Regions from separate parts of the Streptomyces sp. NPDC015661 genome, predicted to be linked through region 2. Evidence: riboswitches for the same ligand, from Rfam matches in the RefSeq annotation. Region 2 holds a riboswitch; the other holds the start of a gene.
The links. A riboswitch is a leader RNA that binds a small molecule or an ion and turns the genes downstream of it on or off. The one in region 2 is predicted to bind ZMP and ZTP.

Region 1 (8,465 bases), on a different contig from region 2:
GGGCGCCGTCACGCGCGCGCGGGGGCGGTGGGCGCCGTCTCGGTGCGACCCGGCCGGATCACAGCCCTGGTCAAGGACCACGCCGGCACGACGTACCGCGGCGACGTGCTGGTGCGGGAGTTCTCGGAGGAGCAGTGGGAGCGGCTCCTCGGCCTCGCCGTGGACAGCGCCGGCCACATCGCCGCTCTCCTGGACCGCGAGATGCCGCCGCATCTGGTGGAGGACGCGGCGGCGGCCGGGCTCGACCTGCTGCCGGGCATCGGGGATCTGGAGCCGGAGTGCGGCTGTGAGGCCTGGGACCACTGCCCGCACACGGCGGCGCTCTGCTACCAGGTCGCCCGCCTCCTCGACGAGGATCCCTTCGTCCTCCTCCTGATGCGGGGGCGCGGCGAGCGCACCCTCCTGGAGCAGTTGCAGGAGCGCAGCGCGGCACGTGCCGTCGCGCCGTCCGCGCGGGGCGGGGAGGAGGCGGGCGGCGGGTTCGAGGGGGTCGGCGGGCTGCCCGGCGTGTCGGCCGGGGAGGTGTTCGCGGCGGGGTTCCTCGTACCGCCGCTGCCCGCCCCTCCGGTCGCGCCGGCCGCGCCCGGGCGGTCGCCGTCCCTGGACACGGACACCCCGCCGGAGCCGGGGGTCGACCCGGCCGCGCTCGAGTTCCTCGCCCAGGACGCGGCGACACGCGCGCAGCGGCTGCTCGGGGAGTTGTCGGCGGACGCAGGCGCGACCGCTTCGGCCGACGGACGCCTGACGGTTGCTCAGGACGCGGTCCGGCTCGCGGCGGCCGCTCCCGTGCCCTGGATCGCGGCGCGCCTCGCCTCCGGTTCGGGCAGGTCGCGGACGGAGCTGGACCTGGCCACGCGCGCGTGGCGGTTCGGGGGCGCCGCCGCCCTCGCCGTACTGGAGGAGGAGTGGACGCCGGACGCGGAGGCGCTCGACCGGGCCGGGCTCCGGCTCGCCGGGGCCTGGCAGGACGACGAACGGCCGGTGCTGCGACGCGCGGGCGGCGCGCGGTGGACGGTCGCGGGCGCGGAGGCGCAGCTGCGGCTCGGCGAGGACGGGCGCTGGTGGCCGTACCTGAAGGCAGGGGCCCGATGGTCCCCGGCCGGCCCGCCGGACCGTGACCCGGCGGCGGCCCTGGCGACGGCGTTCGCCGCCGGCGCTACTGGAGCCGGTGGCTGAGCGTGCCGCTGACGGCAGCCAGGCTGCAGGCGACGGTGTCCGCGCCGAGGAGGTGACTCGTCAGGTACGGGTACTGGGCGAAGGTCGTCCAGCGCGTGCCGAGCGGCTGCCGGGCGGCTTTGCGGCGGAGCGGTTCGCGGCAGAGCGCGGTGGCCGCTTCGCGTACGGCCTGGTCGGTGGCGAAAGTGCCGACCAGGCGGGGCCGGGCGACGAGTTCTGCGTGGTGCGGCGTGTCGCAACCGCGGCGGAGGGCCGTGCCCGGCGCGTCGCGGTCGATGTCGAAGCAGTCGCCGACGCGGAGCGCCTCGAAGGAGACGGGCCGCTCGGGGAGCCGTTCGCCCGACGGGCGCCCCGAGGGCACGGGGGCGGTGCTCGCGGACCGGGAAGGGTCCGCCGGTGTGCGGTCCACGGGCTCGGTACGGGTCGGCGTGTCGCCCCTTTCACCTCCGGTCGCCGGGGCGGGCAATCCCGTACCACCGGTGACGGCGGGGGACGGCGCGCCGGCGGGTGCCCCTCCCGGTCGGCCGTCGGCGAGTGCGCCGCCCTCCGCGCCGCCACGGGCGGTCAGGAAGGCGCCGGCCACCAGGGCGGCCGTGACCAGCGGCACGAGCGGTACACCGAACCAACGGGCGCGCCGCGCCTCAGGTCCCGGCCGGGGTGCGCCGGGCCGCACGAACCGAGTCGACCATCCGCCCTCGCCACCGGTCACGAGCCGCTCGACGACGCGGGGGCCGGTGACGCGGGGATCGGTGAGGCCGGGCCCGGTGACGCGGGGATCGGCCGGTGCGGTCGGGTGTGTCGAGGCGTCCGTGCCGGTGGGACCGGACACGCCCGGGCGGCGCGGTGCGGAGGCGCGCGGACGCCAGCGCCGCTCCCCCGTCACCGCCGCCGCCCGGTCATGGCTGCCTACAGGCCGAGCTGACGCTGCGCGCCCTCGACCGTCTGGGCGAGGAGCACGGCGATGGTCATGGGGCCGACACCGCCGGGGACCGGGGTGATGAGGGAGGCGCGCTCGGCGGCCGAGGCGAAGTCGACGTCGCCGATGTTGCCCGGGTTGTAGCCGGCGTCGATGACGACGGCGCCCGGCTTGATGTCCTCGCCCTTGATGAAGTTCGGCTTGCCGACGGCGGCGACGAGGATGTCGGCCTCGCGGACGGCCGAGGAGAGGTCCTGGGTGCGGGAGTGGCAGTAGGTGACGGTGGCGTCGCGGCCGAGGAGGAGCAGGCCGGCGGGCTTGCCGAGGATGGCGCTACGGCCGACGACGACCGCGCGCTTGCCGGTGAGTTCGACGTCGTACGCGTCGAGGAGACGCATGATGCCGCCGGGGGTGCAGGAGACGAACCCGGGCAGACCGAAGCCCATGGCGGCGAAGGAGGCCATGGTGACGCCGTCGACGTCCTTCTCGGGGGCGATGGCCTCGAAGGCGGCGCGCTCGTCGATGTGCGGGCCGACCGGGTGCTGGAGCAGGATGCCGTGGACCTCGGGGTCCTCGGACAGGGCGGTGATGGCGGCGACGAGCGCCTCGGTCGTCGTCCCGGCGGGCAGCTCGACGTGCTTGGAGCGGATTCCGGCCTTCGCGCAGCGGTTCTGCTTCATCTTCACGTACGTGACGGAGGCCGGGTCCGCGCCGACCAGAACGGTCGCGAGGCAGGGGGTGACGCCGGTGCGGCGGGTGATCTCGGCGGCTCGGGCGGCGGTCTCCTCGACCGTGCGGCGGGCGAGGGCCGTACCGTCCATGAGGGTGGCGGTGCTGGTGGACATGGCAACTCCTGGGCGTCGTCTCTGACCGGTGGTTCGCCCAGGCGCACGGCATCGGCACGGTCGCGCCACGGGGGACGCTCCGCCGGGCCGCTCCCCGGTGGTGATCCACCTCAAGCGCCAGTCACGGCCCGGGGCCCACTCTACGTGAGCGGTCGGGGGCCGGTCCCGGACAGGGTGCATATGCCGTGGTGCGAGGTGGCTTGTCGGCGGCGCCCTGGCGCACCACGATGAGCGCGATGGGCCGGGACGACCTCGACGAGGAGGCCGAGTTGAGCGATGCGTGGGTGGCCGGGGAGCAGGCGTCCATGAGGGCGCCGGCGAGCCGCTTGGGCACGGAGCGGGCACCGGCTGGGGATCCGGAAGGGAACGTCGGCCCGAGCAGGGAGGCCGACCCGGACAACCGCGAGGCCCGCCCGCTGGTGGCCGCGTCCTGGCGGCGCTCGCTCCGCGCGCACGTGAGCCCGGACGGGGCGGCGCGGGTGGAACTGGACGAGGACGCGCTCGCCGCGTACCGCGAGGCGCATCCCCTCTCCGCGGCGATGCCGGTGATCCGGGAGCTGATGGGGGCGTACGCGACGGACGGGGAGCATCTCCTCGCGGTCTGCGACGCCGCCGGGCGGATGCTGTGGGTCGAGGGGCATCGGGGCACCCTGCGCAAGGCCCGGGGGATGAACTTCGTGGCCGGGGCCCGCTGGTCGGAGGCGGCGGTCGGGACGAACGCGCCGGGTACGGCCCTGGCGGTGGACCGTCCGGTGCAGGTCGTCGCCGCCGAGCACTTCCGGCGTCCGGTGCGGGCCTGGACCTGCGCCGCGGCCCCCGTGCACGACCCGTACAGCGGCCGGGTGCTCGGCGCGGTCGACATCACGGGCGGCGAACGGCTCGCGCACCCGCACAGCCTCGGCTTCGTGCAGGCGGTGGCGCGGGCGGCGGAGTCCCAGCTGGCCCTGCTGGGCCCGGCCCCGGACCCGGGCCGGCTCAGGCTGTCGGCGCTCGGACGGGACGAGGCGGTGCTCTCGGTGGGCGGACGGCGGCTGCGGCTGAGCCGCCGGCACAGCGAGATCCTGGTGGTCCTCGCGCACCGTCCCGAGGGAGTGGGCGGAGACGAGCTCCTCACCCTCCTGTACGAGGACGAGTCGGTGACCCCGGTGACGCTGCGGGCCGAGCTGTCCCGGCTGCGGGCGCTGCTCGGCCCCGAGGCGCTGCGCTCGCGGCCGTACCGGCTCTCCGGGGCGGTGGACGCGGACTTCGCGACGGTCGACCGGCGGCTCGCCTCGGGGGCGGTCGCGGCCGCGGCCGGGGATTACGCGGGCCCGCTGCTGCCCGCGTCGACCGCGCCCGGGGTCGTACGGCTGCGGGAACGGCTCGCGGACCGGCTGCGGGCGGCACTGGTCGACCGGCGGGATCCGGGGCTGCTCGCCGACTGGGCGTACAGCGCGTGGGGCGAGGACGACGTGGTGGTCTGGCGGGCGCTGTGCCAGGCGGTGCCCGCCGCCCAGCTTCCCCCCGTACGCGCGCGTCTCGCCTCTCTGGAGGCGGAACTGTCGGCCGGTGCAACGGGATTGCAACGTACGGGTCTCCACACTCGGGCGTGAGCGCCGGCCAGGGACGGCCGGCGCGTCCCAGGGAGGCCATCCATGACCCGTTACGCCGCACCCGGCACCGAGGGCGCGCTCATGTCGTACCAGGCCCGCTACGACCACTGGATCGGCGGCGAGTACGTCGCCCCGGCGGCCGGCCGCTACTTCGAGAACCCGAGCCCGGTCGACGGCCGCCCCTTCACGGAGGTCGCGCGCGGCACCGCCGAGGACGTGGAACGCGCCCTCGACGCGGCGCACGCGGCGGCCCCGGCGTGGGGACGGACGGCACCGGCGGAGCGGGCGGCCGTCCTGCTGCGGATCGCGGACCGCATGGAGAGCAACCTGGAGGCGCTCGCGGTCGCCGAGACCTGGGACAACGGCAAGCCGGTCCGGGAGACGCTCGCCGCGGACATCCCGCTCGCGATCGACCACTTCCGCTACTTCGCGGGGGCGCTGCGGGCCCAGGAGGGCGCGCTGAGCGAGATCGACGACGACACCGTCGCGTACCACTTCCACGAGCCGCTGGGCGTCGTCGCGCAGATCATCCCGTGGAACTTCCCGATCCTCATGGCGGTCTGGAAGCTGGCCCCGGCGCTGGCCGCGGGCAACGCGGTGATCCTCAAGCCGGCCGAACAGACCCCGGCCTCGGTGCACTTCTGGCTGAGCCTGGTCGCGGACCTGCTGCCGCCGGGCGTCCTGAACATCGTCAACGGCTTCGGCGAGGAGGCCGGCAAGCCGCTGGCGTCCAGCCCGCGCGTGGCGAAGATCGCCTTCACGGGCGAGACGTCGACCGGCCGGCTGATCATGGAGTACGCCTCGCAGAACCTGAAGCCGGTCACCCTCGAACTCGGCGGCAAATCCCCCAACATCTTCTTCGACGACGTGTGGGCGGCGGACGACGACTTCCGCGACAAGGCCCTCGAGGGCTTCACGATGTTCGCCCTCAACCAGGGAGAGGTCTGCACCTGTCCCTCGCGCGCCCTCGTCCAGCGCGGTCACTACGCCGACTTCCTGGAAGCGGCGGTCGCCCGCACGGAGAAGATCGTCCCGGGCCACCCCCTGGACACGGACACGATGATCGGCGCCCAGGCCTCCGCCGACCAGCTCCGGAAGATCCTCTCCTACCTGGAGATCGGCCAGAAGGAGGGCGCCAAGATCCTGACGGGCGGCCAGATCGTGGAGCACGGCGGCGAGTTGGCGGGCGGCTACTACGTCCAGCCGACCGTCTTCGAGGGCGACAACCGCATGCGGATCTTCCAGGAGGAGATCTTCGGCCCGGTGGTGGCGGTGACGTCCTTCACCGACTTCGACGACGCGATCCGCACCGCCAACGACACCCTCTACGGCCTCGGCGCCGGAGTCTGGACCCGCGACACGAACACCGCCTACCGCGCGGGCCGAGCGATCCAGGCGGGCCGCGTCTGGACGAACTGCTACCACGCCTACCCGGCCCACGCGGCCTTCGGCGGCTACAAGCAGTCGGGCGTGGGCCGCGAGACGCACAAGATGATGCTGGACCACTACCAGCAGACGAAGAACCTGCTGGTGAGCTACTCGCCGAAGAAGCTCGGGTTCTTCTAGGGGCACGAAAAAGGGCGCCTGACCTGGTCTTTTGCCCGGGCAGGCGCCCCTCGCTCGCCCCACGTAGGCAGGGGTCGCGTTTTACACCAAAACTCGCGGTTCATCTTTCTTCTGCTCCTCGGCGATCTGCTTGCCTACTTCGTCCATGTCAACCTTCCGCGACTGTGCGATCAGGTCCTGCAGGGCGTTCTCGGGCAGGGCACCGGGCTGGGAGAAGATGGCGACCTTGTCCCGGATGATCGCGAGCGTCGGGATCGACTGGATGTCGAACGCCTGGGCGAGTTCCGGCTGTGCCATGGTGTCGACCTTGCCGAAGACGAGGTCGGGGTGGCGCTCGGACGCGGCCTCGAAGACCAGGCCGAACATGCGGCACGGCGGGCACCAGTCGGCTCAGAAGTCGACGAGGACGGGTTTGTCGCTGAGGAGGACCTCATGGGCGAAGGTGACGTCAGTGACGGAACGCGCTGACATTGCTCTGCGCTCTCCTTCTCGGGTCAGACGGCGCCAGCGGTGAGATCGCGCAGACGCCGTCCGGCGCACCTTGCGATGTTCTTGTTACTGGCGCGGCTGGGGCACGGCCTTGTGGGGATTCGGCCCGGTGCCAGGGTGCACCGGGCCTGGTCGGCGTCGGCCGGGCGGCGAGGCGAAGGACGTACCGGTCCGGGGCGCGACCGGGCACGGGTCCGAGGTAGTGGTGGCCGGTCATGCGGCACCAGGCGGGCAGATCGAGCGGTGCGGCCGGATCTGTGGCGATGACGTGGACGACCATGCCCGGCTCGGCTCCGTCGATCTCTTTGCGCTGGCGCAGCAGGAGCCTGACGCAGGGGAGGCCGGTGCCGTCGACGGTGATGTCCGGCGCGGGGGTGTCGTGGCGGTGGTCATTCATCGGCGGTAGGCGGCGACGGCGGGCAGGAGCGCGAGTGAGAGGATGCCGCCGGTGAGGGCGAGGGCGGGGTAGCCGGTGGCGGCGACCATGAGGCCGGAGGCCATGCCGCCGGTGGCGACGGCGACGCAGACGTCCACCGTGCCCTGGGTCTTGGCGCGGGTGGCGAGCGGGACGGTGTCGGTGGTGATCGCGGTGCCGGCGACGAGGCCGAAGTTCCAGCCGAGGCCTAGCAGGGCGAGGGCGAGCGCGAGGAGAGCGATCGAGTCGCCGGGCGCGAGCGCGGCGAGGATGCCGGAGGCCAGGAGGGTGATGCCGGAGGCGGCGGCGATCTTCAGGTGGCCGTAGCGGTCGACGAGCCAGCCGGTCAGCGGGGAGGGCAGGTACATGACGCCGATGTGGATGGCGATGACGAGGCCGGAGGCGGCGGTGCCGTGGCCGTGCTCGTGCATGTGGACCGGCGTCATGATCGCGACCATGACGAGCTGGCTGAGGATCATGACGAGCGCGCCGAGGACGACGCCTCCGCGGCCGTCCACCGTGTTGGTGGTGGCTGTGGCGGTCGCGGTGTCGGCTTCCTGGGCCTCGGCCTCTGCCAGGGCGCGGGCAGTCAGTAGGGGGTCGGGCCGGAGCCAGAAGGCGAGGACGAGCGCGGCGAGCGCGTAGGCGGCACCGGAGAGGATGAACGGTCCGGCGAGGTTCGGAATGCCGAGGTGCTCGGCGAGGGCGTCGGTGGGGGCGGCGAGGTTGGGACCGGCGACGCCGCCGAGGGTGGTGGCGACCAGGACCGTGGAGACCGCGCGGGCGCGGTGGCCGGGTGCGGCGAGGTCGGCTCCGGCGTAGCGGGCCTGGAGGTTGGTGGCGGTGCCCGCGCCGTAGACGAACAGCGCCACGAACAGCAGGACGGCGTTGTCGAGGACGGCCGCGGTGATGACGCCGGCCGAGCCGATCGCCCCGGCGAGGTATCCGGCGGCCAGACCCGGGCGACGGCCGCGGGCGTGCGAGATGCGGCCGACGGCGACGGCGGTCAGCGCGTATCCAGCGGTGAACAGGGCGCTCGGCAGCCCGGCGAGGGCGGTGGTGCCGAGCATGTCCTGGGCGAGGAGCGCGCCGACGGTGACGCCGGCTGCCAGTCCCGCTCCGCTGAGGACCTGGGAGGCGACCAGGACGCGCAGGATACGCCGCTGTGTCTGGGCGGGGTCGGATATGAGGGCCGTCGTTCCGGCGGGTTCCGTGCTGGTCATCTCTCTTCCGGGATAGCGACATCGCCATGCGTAAGGGCCGGGCATTGCTGAGGGGCGTTGTGCTGTGATGCGTGCGGGTTCGGTGCGGTTGGTCCGTCACCTTCAAGCGCCAGGCGGACTGGCTGCCTGCTGGTCAGCGGAGAGCGGCCCTATCTGCCGGGGGCGGTGACGTCGATGGTGACGTCGTTCGCGCCGGCGGGTGCCTCGTGGACGGCCTGGGCTGCGCGTTCTCCTGCGGCGAGG
Region 2 (8,465 bases):
GGCGCCGCTGTGACGCACTCCGCGCCGGGCGGTGGGCCTGCGCGCCGGTGTGACGCACTCCGCTAGGCGGTGGGCCTGCGCGCCGCTGTGACGGACCTCCGCTAGGCGGTGGGCGTGGGTTCCGGTGTGTCGACCGGGCTGCCGCCCTGCGCGGGGACCGCGGCGATCGGGCGGCCGCTGCCGAACTCGTAGTCGTACAGCTTCCGCCAGACCCCGTCCGGGCCCTGCTCGTACAGCGCGAAGGAGCGGCAGGTCCAGGCCGCCTCGTAGCCGGCGAGCTCCTCGAACGCCCGGTCCATCCCCTCCTCGGAGATGCCGTGCGCCACGGTGACGTGCGGGTGGTACGGGAACTGCAGCTCGCGCACAAGGGGGCCGGCCTCGTCCCGGATCCGCTGCTGCAGGGCGTTGCAGAGGGGCACGCCCTCCGCCAGCTTCACGAAGACGACCGGGGAGAGCGGGCGGAAGGTCCCGGTGCCCGCCAGGCGCACCGGGAACGGCTGCTGGTCGGCGGCGACACCCGCGAGGTGCGCCTCGATCTCCGGCAGCCGCTCCTCGGGGACCTCGGTCGGCGGGACCAGGGTGACGTGCGTGGGGATGCCGTACGCGGCAGGGTCCCCGAAGCCGGCGCGCCGCTCCTGGAGCAGGCTGCCGTAGGGCTCCGGGACCGCGATCGAAACGCCGAGCGTTACGGTCCCCACGTCGTTCTCCTCCGTCGTCCGTCGTCGAGTCGTTGTGTGGTGGTGCAGCCGCCAGTGTGCGGCCTGCACCACCCTTTCGGCCAGGGTCCTTGGACTCAGTGCTTGGCGGGCAGGAAGCCGATCCGCTCGTACGTCTGCGCCAGCGTCTCCGCGGCGATCGCGCGCGCCTTCTCCGCTCCCTTGGCCAGGACCGAGTCCAGCGTCTCCGGGTCGTCCAGGTATTCCTGCGTGCGGGCCCGGAACGGCGTGACGAAGTCCACCATGACCTCGGCGAGATCCGTCTTCAGCGCGCCGTACATCTTGCCCTCGTAGCTCTTCTCCAGGTCCTCGACGGAGGTGCCGGTGAGCGTGGACATGATGCTGAGCAGGTTGGAGACGCCGGCCTTGTTCTCCGGGTCGAAGCGGATCACCGTGTCGGTGTCGGTGACGGCGCTCTTGACCTTCTTGGCCGTGGCCTTCGGGTCGTCCAGGAGGTTGATGAGGCCCTTCGGCGAGGAGGCCGACTTGCTCATCTTGATCGTCGGGTCCTGGAGGTCGAAGATCTTCCCCGTCTCCTTGAGGATGTACGGCTTGGGGATCGTGAACGTCTCGCCGAAGCGGCCGTTGAAGCGCTCCGCGAGGTCGCGGGTCAGCTCGATGTGCTGGCGCTGGTCCTCGCCGACCGGGACCTCGTGGGCCTGGTAGAGCAGGATGTCCGCGACCTGGAGGATCGGGTACGTGAAGAGGCCGACGCTCGCGTTGCCGGCGCCCTGCTTCGCGGACTTGTCCTTGAACTGGGTCATGCGGGACGCCTCGCCGAAGCCGGTGAGGCAGTTCATGACCCAGGCGAGCTGGGCGTGCTCGGGCACGTGGCTCTGGACGAAGAGCGTGCAGCGCTCGGGGTCGAGACCGGCGGCGAGCAGCTGGGCGACGGCGAGCCGGGTGTTGGCGCGCAGCTCGGCGGGGTCCTGCGGGACCGTGATCGCGTGCAGGTCGACGACCATGTAGAAGGCGTCGTGGGTCTCCTGCAGGGCGACCCACTGGCGGACGGCGCCGAGGTAGTTGCCGAGGTGGAACGAGCCTGCGGTGGGCTGGATTCCGGAGAGCACACGGGGACTGTCAGAGGCCATGCACATCATTCTCTCAGGTGTGGGAACCGATCCCCGACTGCCGGTGTATCAAGAGTGTGAGGACGCGGGAGGGGGGCCTGGTCGAGGACGAGGCCGCGGTGATCGCCCGTGTGCGCGCCGGGGAGCCGGAGGCGTACGCGGAGCTGGTCCGCGCACACACGGCGGTGGCGCTGAGGGCGGCCGTGGCGTGCGGCGCCGGCGCGGAGGCCGAGGACGTGGTGCAGCAGGCCTTCTTCAAGGCGTACCGGTCGCTGGGGAGTTTCAAGGAGGGTGCGGCGTTCCGTCCCTGGCTGCTGCGGATCGTCGTCAATGAGACCAGGAACACAGTGCGCTCGGCGGGTCGGCAGCGTGCCGTCGCGGGGCGGGAGGCGGATCTGCTGGGCGGCGAGCCGCGGATACCGGAGTCGGCGGACCCGGCCGTCGCGGCCGAGGAGCGGGAGCGGAGCCGGCGGCTGTGGGAGGCCCTGGACGGCCTCGCGGAGGAGCAGCGGCAAGTGGTGATCCACCGGTATCTCCTGGAGCTGGACGAGACGGAGACGGCCCTGGCGTTGGGCTGGCCGAGGGGCACGGTGAAGTCCCGTCTGAGCCGGGCGCTGAGAAAGCTGGGGCGGGTGCTGGTGGCGGCGGAGTCGGAATCGGAGGGAGGTGAGGGGCGTGGGTGAGGAGCGTGTGCCGGACGGGCAGGTGCCGGGCGAGCGGCTGCCGGATGGACGGGAGCCGGGCGAGCGGCTGCGGGACGGGCGGGTGCCGGACGGGCCGGTGCCGGACGGGCCGGTGCCGGACGGACGGGTGCCGGGCGAGCGGCTGCCGGACGGGCCGGTGCCGGGCGAGCGGCTGCCGGACGGGCCGGTGCCGGGCGAGCGGCTGCCGGACGGGCCGGTGCCGAACGGGCGGGTGCCGGGCGAGCGGCTGCCGGATGGACGGGAGCCGGACGGGCCGGTGCCGAACGGGCGGGTGCCGGGCGAGCGGCTGCCGGACGGGCCGGTGCCGAACGGACGGGAGCCGGGCGAGCGGCTGCCGGACGGGCGGGAGCCGGACGGGCGGGTGCCGGACGGGCCGGGTGAGGCGGGGCTGCCGGGCGAGCTGCGGGGGCTGGGGCGGCGGTTGCGGGTGCCGGACGTGGACGGCGAGACGATGGCCGAGCGGGTGCTCGCCCAGCTCCTCGCCGAGCGGGTGCCGCCGCCGGTCCGGCGTCCGTGGTGGGCGCGTGCGGGGGGCCGGGTGCGGGCCCGGGCGCGGGCGCGGTGGCGGGCCCTGGTCGCGGGCCTGACCGGCGTGCTGATCGTGCTGGTGCTGACACCTCCCGTGCGGGCGGCGGTGGCGGACTGGTTCGGCTTCGGCGGGGTCTCCGTGCGGTACGACCCCGAGGGCGGGCGGGTGTCGCCGGGCGGGGCGGTGCCGGGGTGTCCCGAGCCGGTGGCCCTGGCGGAGGCCGGGCGCAGGGCGGGTTTCGAGCCGCTGATACCCGGCGCCCTCGGAGCGCCGGACGCGGTCGCGGTGACGGGGGCGGCGGAGCGGGGCCGGGCGGTGATCAGCCTGTGCTGGCGCAACGGGGGACGGACGGTGCGGCTCGACGAGTTCCCGGGCCGGCTCGAGCTTGGCTTCGTCAAGCAGGTGCCGGTGCAGCCGGAGGGGGTGACGCTGCCGGACGGGACGTCGGCGTACTGGTTCGCCCGCCCGCACCGGCTGACGTTCCCGCTGGAGTCGGGGGACGGTTCGGTGTGGACCCATGCGGTGCGGTCGGCGGGCCCCACGCTCCTGTGGACGGGGAGCGCGGGGGCCCTGATCCTCCGGCTGGAGGGCATACCGGACCGGGCGGAGGCCCTGCGCGTCGCGGGGACGGCGCCCGGTCGGGCCGGTCGTTAGACAGGGAGGCCCGGGGCCGGGAAGGCGGCCATCAGGGCGGCGACCTCCGCGCGGACGGCGGTGAGGGTGTCCTCGTCGCCGGTGCCGGCGGCGGTGACGGCGCGGTCGATCCAGTCGGCGACCTGGTCCATGTGCTCCGTGGTGAGGCCGCGGGAGGTGAGGGAGGGGGTGCCGATGCGGATGCCGGAGGGGTCGAAGGGCTTCCGCGTGTCGTAGGGGACGGTGTTGTAGTTGACGACGATGCCGGCCCGGTCGAGGGCCTTCGCGGCGATCTTGCCCGGGACCTGCTTGGGGGTGAGGTCGATCAGGATCAGATGGTTGTCGGTGCCGCCGGAGACCAGGTCGAAGCCGCGGGCGAGGAGCGCCTCGGCGAGGGCCTTGGCGTTGGCGACGACGGCGTGGGCGTAGTCGCGGAAGGAGGGCTGGGAGGCCTCGCGGAGGGCGACGGCGATGGCGGCGGTGGTCTGGTTGTGGGGGCCGCCCTGGAGGCCGGGGAAGACGGCCTTGTCGAGGGCCTTGGCGTGCTCCTCGGTGGACATGAGCATGGCGCCGCGGGGGCCGCGGAGGGTCTTGTGGGTGGTGGTGGAGATGACGTCCACGTGGCCGACCGGGGACGGGTGGGCACCGCCCGCGATGAGGCCGGCGATGTGGGCGACGTCGGCGACGAGGACGGCGCCGGACTCGCGGGCGATCTCGCCGAAGGCGGCGAAGTCGATGGTGCGGGGCAGGGCGGTGCCGCCGCAGAAGATGACCTTCGGCCGCTCCTTGAGGGCGAGTTCGCGGACCTGGTCGAAGTCGATGAGGCCGGTGTCCTGGCGGACGCCGTACTGGACGCCGCGGAACCAGGTGCCGGTGGCGGAGACGCCCCAGCCGTGGGTGAGGTGGCCGCCCATGGGCAGGGCCATGCCCATGACGGTGTCGCCGGGCTGCGCGAAGGCGAGGTAGACGGCGAGGTTGGCCGGGGAGCCGGAGTAGGGCTGGACGTTGGCGTGGTCGACGCCGAAGAGGGCCTTGGCGCGCTCGATGGCGAGGGTCTCGACCTGGTCGATGTTCTGCTGGCCCTCGTAGTAGCGGCGACCGGGGTAGCCCTCGCTGTACTTGTTCTGGAGGACGGTGCCGGAGGCTTCGAGCACGGCGGCGGAGACGTAGTTCTCGCTGGGGATGAGGCGCAGGGTCTCGGCCTGGAGCCGTTCCTCGGCGCCGACGAGGGCGGCGAGCTCGGGGTCGGCGGCGGCGAGAGCGGGGTGCTGCTGCGGGGTGGTCATGGTGGTGTCCTCCGGGCGTTCGGCGGAACGGTCCCGGGGCGGAGGTGCGCACGGGACCTGGGGCCCGTGATGCCCAGGCGAGCGGCACCTCGTGTGGTGGAGCGCGCACGGCTCCCCCGGGGTCGCTTCCCCGTACGCCAGTCGCCGTGCGTGTTTCCAGGGTAGCGGGTGCCCGGTCGGCCGGGCTGGATCAGGGAGCCGCGAGCCCGGCCTGGCCGACCAGGCACCCGCTCGGCTGGCGCGCCGTCGCCGAGGTTTCCCTGTCCGGCATCCGAGCGACGATAAGAAAGGGGCCACAGCCTCCTGGGGACGAGCCTCCCCCGAGCCGCAGGACGAACGGAGATCCCGTGTCGAGGACAGAAGACGCGATCGCTTCCGCGGACGCGCACAGCGCTCACAACTACCACCCCCTGCCGGTCGTCGTCGCCTCGGCGGACGGCGCCTGGATGACCGATGTCGAGGGCCGTCGCTATCTCGACATGCTCGCCGGGTACTCGGCGCTCAACTTCGGGCACGGCAACCGGCGTCTGATCGACGCGGCGAAGGCGCAGCTGGAGCGGGTGACGCTGACGTCGCGCGCCTTCCACCACGACCGGTTCGCCGAGTTCTGCGCGCAGCTGGCGGAGCTGTGCGGCAAGGACGCGGTGCTGCCGATGAACACGGGGGCGGAGGCGGTCGAGACGGCCGTGAAGACCGCCCGGAAGTGGGGGTACGAGGTGAAGGGCGTGCCGGACGGGCACGCGAAGATCGTGGTGGCGGCGAACAACTTCCACGGCCGGACGACGACGATCGTGAGCTTCTCGACGGACCACGAGGCGCGGGACCACTTCGGGCCGTACACGCCGGGGTTCGAGATCGTGCCGTACGGGGATCTGACGGCGATGGAGACGGCGGTCACCGAGAACACGGTGGCGGTGCTGCTCGAACCGATCCAGGGCGAGGCGGGGGTCCTGGTCCCGCCGGCCGGTTATCTGGCGGGGGTGCGGGAGCTGACCCGCCGGCGGAACGTGCTGTTCATGGCGGACGAGATCCAGTCGGGCCTGGGCCGGACGGGGCGGACGTTCGCGTGCGAGCACGAGGGGGTGGTGCCGGACGTGTACATCCTGGGGAAGGCGCTGGGCGGCGGAGTGGTGCCGGTGTCGGCGGTGGTGGCCGACCGCGAGGTGCTCGGGGTGTTCCGGCCGGGTGAGCACGGTTCGACGTTCGGCGGGAACCCGCTGGCCTGCGCGGTGGCCCTGGAGGTGATCGCGATGCTGCGGACGGGCGAGTTCCAGGAGCGGGCGGCGGAGCTGGGCGAGCATCTCCACGCGGAGCTGGGGCTGCTCGTGGGCGGCGGCGCGGTGGAGGCGGTGCGCGGGCGCGGGCTGTGGGCGGGCGTCGACATCGTGCCCACGAAGGGGACGGGCCGGCAGATCTCGGAGCGGCTGATGGAGCGTGGGGTGCTGGTGAAGGACACGCACGGTTCGACGATCCGGATCGCTCCGCCGCTGGTCATCTCGAAGGAGGATCTGGACTGGGGTCTGGAGCAGTTGAGGGGGGTTCTGTCGGACTGACGGAGTCCGTTTCGAGGGCGGTGAAGGAAGGGCCGCGGGCGGTCAACTCGACTCATTGACACCGGACTTGGTCTAGGCCAATGATGCCGCCATGCCGAGACTCCGTCTGCGTCACGCCGTGCGTGCCGCGCTCGCCGCCCTCGTCCCGCTCGCGCTCCTCGGCGCGGTCACCGGACCCGCGCACGCCGCCCCGGAGGCGGCCTGGCCCGAGCCCGTCCCGGTGGTCTCCCACGTGGAGACCACCGACCCGGTCGTCTTCATCACCATCGACGACGGCTGGTACCACGACCCCGCCGCCGCGCGGCTGCTGCTCGACCGACGGGTGCCCGCCTCGCTCTTCCTGCTGCCCGGCGCCTACTCGTACGACTCCGGCTACTTCCACACCCTGCTCGACCAGGGCCGCTCCCGCGTCGAGAACCACACCGTCAACCACCCCGACCTGACCACCCTCGACGCCGCCGGCCAGAAGGCGGAGGTGTGCGGGGCCCGCGACCAGCACCTCGCGCAGTTCGGCGACGGGCCGCGGCTGCTGCGCCCGCCGTACGGCACGTACGACGCGACGACCCGGACCACGGCCCGCGCCTGCGGTGCGAAGGCCCTGGTCACGTGGACGTACGACCTCACGACCTGGGGCCAGTGGACCCCGCCGACGCCGTCCCTGAAGGCCGGAGACATCATCCTGCTGCACTTCAACGAGACGGTGACGCAGGACCTGAAGCGGGCCCTGGACGCGGCGGAGGCGGCCGGTCTGAAGCCGGCGCCGCTGCGGGAGTACGTCCCCGAGTAGGCCGGGCTAGAGGATCACGTGCGGGAGGAAGCGGGCGTACTCGTCGGTGACGAGTCCCGCCGACTCCCGGATGCCGAGCCCCGCCGCCTCGTCCTCGACGACCCACGCGCCGAGCACCACCCGGTTGCCGTCGAAGTCGGGCAGCGGGGCCAGCTCCTGGTAGCAGCAGGCCTCCCCGTCCCGCACGAAGGGCTCCGTACCGGCCTCGTGCAGGGTGACGCCCGCGCCCTCGCGGCCGAGCAGCGGCTTGGCGACCCAGCCGGTGGTGGCGGCGAGTTCGCGCGGCCCGTCGAGGTAGGCGGGCAGCAGATGGGGGTGGCCCGGGTTCAGCTCCCACAGGATCGCGAGGAGCGCCTTGTTGGAGAGCAGCATCTTCCAGGCGGGTTCGATCCAGCAGGTGGTGCCGGTGCCGCCGCCGTTGTCGAGGGTGTCCAGGACGTGCCGCCCGAAGCGGTCCGTGGTCAGCCACTCCCACGGGTAGAGCTTGAAGCAGCTGCGGATGAAGCGGAGCCGGTCGTCGACGAAGCGGCGCGAGAGCCGGTCCCAGCCGATCCGCTCGACGGAGAGCGCCTCGGTGTCGAGCCCGGCCTGCTGGGCGGTCTCGCGCAGATACGCGACCGTCATCAGGTCCTCGCCGAGCTCGTCGCCGTCCGAGTGGGCGAAGTGGAGGGGGCCGGGGGGCAGCAGGTGGGCCTGGCGCCGCCAGGCGTCGACGAGCCGCTCGTGGAGGGAGTTCCACTGGTCGGCGCCGGGGAACCGTTCCTCCATCCAGAACCACTGCGGGCTCGCGGCCTCCACCAGCGAGGTCGGCGTGTCGGCGTTGTACTCCAGCATCTTGGCCGGGCCCGTGCCGTCGTAGCGCAGGTCGAAGCGGCCGTACAGGGAGGGGAGTTCGGCGCGGCGCCGCCAGGACTCGGCGACCAGACCCGCCAGCTTCGGGTCGGTGATCCCGAGCTCGGCGAACCGGTTCTCCTCGACGATGTGCGCGGCCGCCGCCAGGCACAGGGCGTGCAGCTCCTCGACGACCTCCTCCAGGGCCTCGACCTCGGGCAGCGAGAAGGAGTAGTAGGCGCTCTCGTCCCAGTACGGGCGCAGCGAACCGTCCGGGTGGCGGGTCAGCGGATAGACGAGCCCCTGCTCCTCGACCGTCTCCTGCCAGCCGGGCCGGGGCTCGATGGTGTGGCGCT

Region 1: linked by a shared signal. The riboswitch ahead of ACF07V_RS05460 (bifunctional 5,10-methylenetetrahydrofolate dehydrogenase/5,10-methenyltetrahydrofolate cyclohydrolase) and the one ahead of glyA (serine hydroxymethyltransferase) in region 2 are both predicted to bind ZMP and ZTP.

The regions. Positions count from the first base shown of each region.
Region 1 is NZ_JBIBST010000002.1:199,854-208,318, forward strand. Features, by position in the region: gene ACF07V_RS05450 (SWF or SNF family helicase) at 1-1,176, shown strand, start outside; gene ACF07V_RS05455 (hypothetical protein) at 1,157-2,005, opposite strand; gene ACF07V_RS05460 (bifunctional 5,10-methylenetetrahydrofolate dehydrogenase/5,10-methenyltetrahydrofolate cyclohydrolase) at 2,083-2,937, opposite strand; ZMP/ZTP riboswitch at 2,966-3,072, opposite strand; gene ACF07V_RS05465 (GAF domain-containing protein) at 3,207-4,529, shown strand; gene ACF07V_RS05470 (aldehyde dehydrogenase family protein) at 4,572-6,095, shown strand; partial or broken gene ACF07V_RS05475 (thioredoxin family protein) at 6,177-6,485, opposite strand; gene ACF07V_RS05480 (sulfurtransferase TusA family protein) at 6,544-6,981, opposite strand; gene ACF07V_RS05485 (MFS transporter) at 6,978-8,222, opposite strand; gene ACF07V_RS05490 (FAD-dependent oxidoreductase) at 8,372-8,465, opposite strand, start outside.
Region 2 is NZ_JBIBST010000001.1:439,996-448,460, forward strand. Features, by position in the region: gene ACF07V_RS02100 (2'-5' RNA ligase family protein) at 102-698, opposite strand; gene trpS (tryptophan--tRNA ligase) at 794-1,807, opposite strand; gene ACF07V_RS02110 (RNA polymerase sigma factor) at 1,864-2,469, shown strand; gene ACF07V_RS02115 (hypothetical protein) at 2,462-3,673, shown strand; gene glyA (serine hydroxymethyltransferase) at 3,670-4,938, opposite strand; ZMP/ZTP riboswitch at 5,003-5,093, opposite strand; gene rocD (ornithine--oxo-acid transaminase) at 5,286-6,491, shown strand; gene ACF07V_RS02130 (polysaccharide deacetylase family protein) at 6,583-7,278, shown strand; gene ACF07V_RS02135 (glutathionylspermidine synthase family protein) at 7,285-8,465, opposite strand, start outside.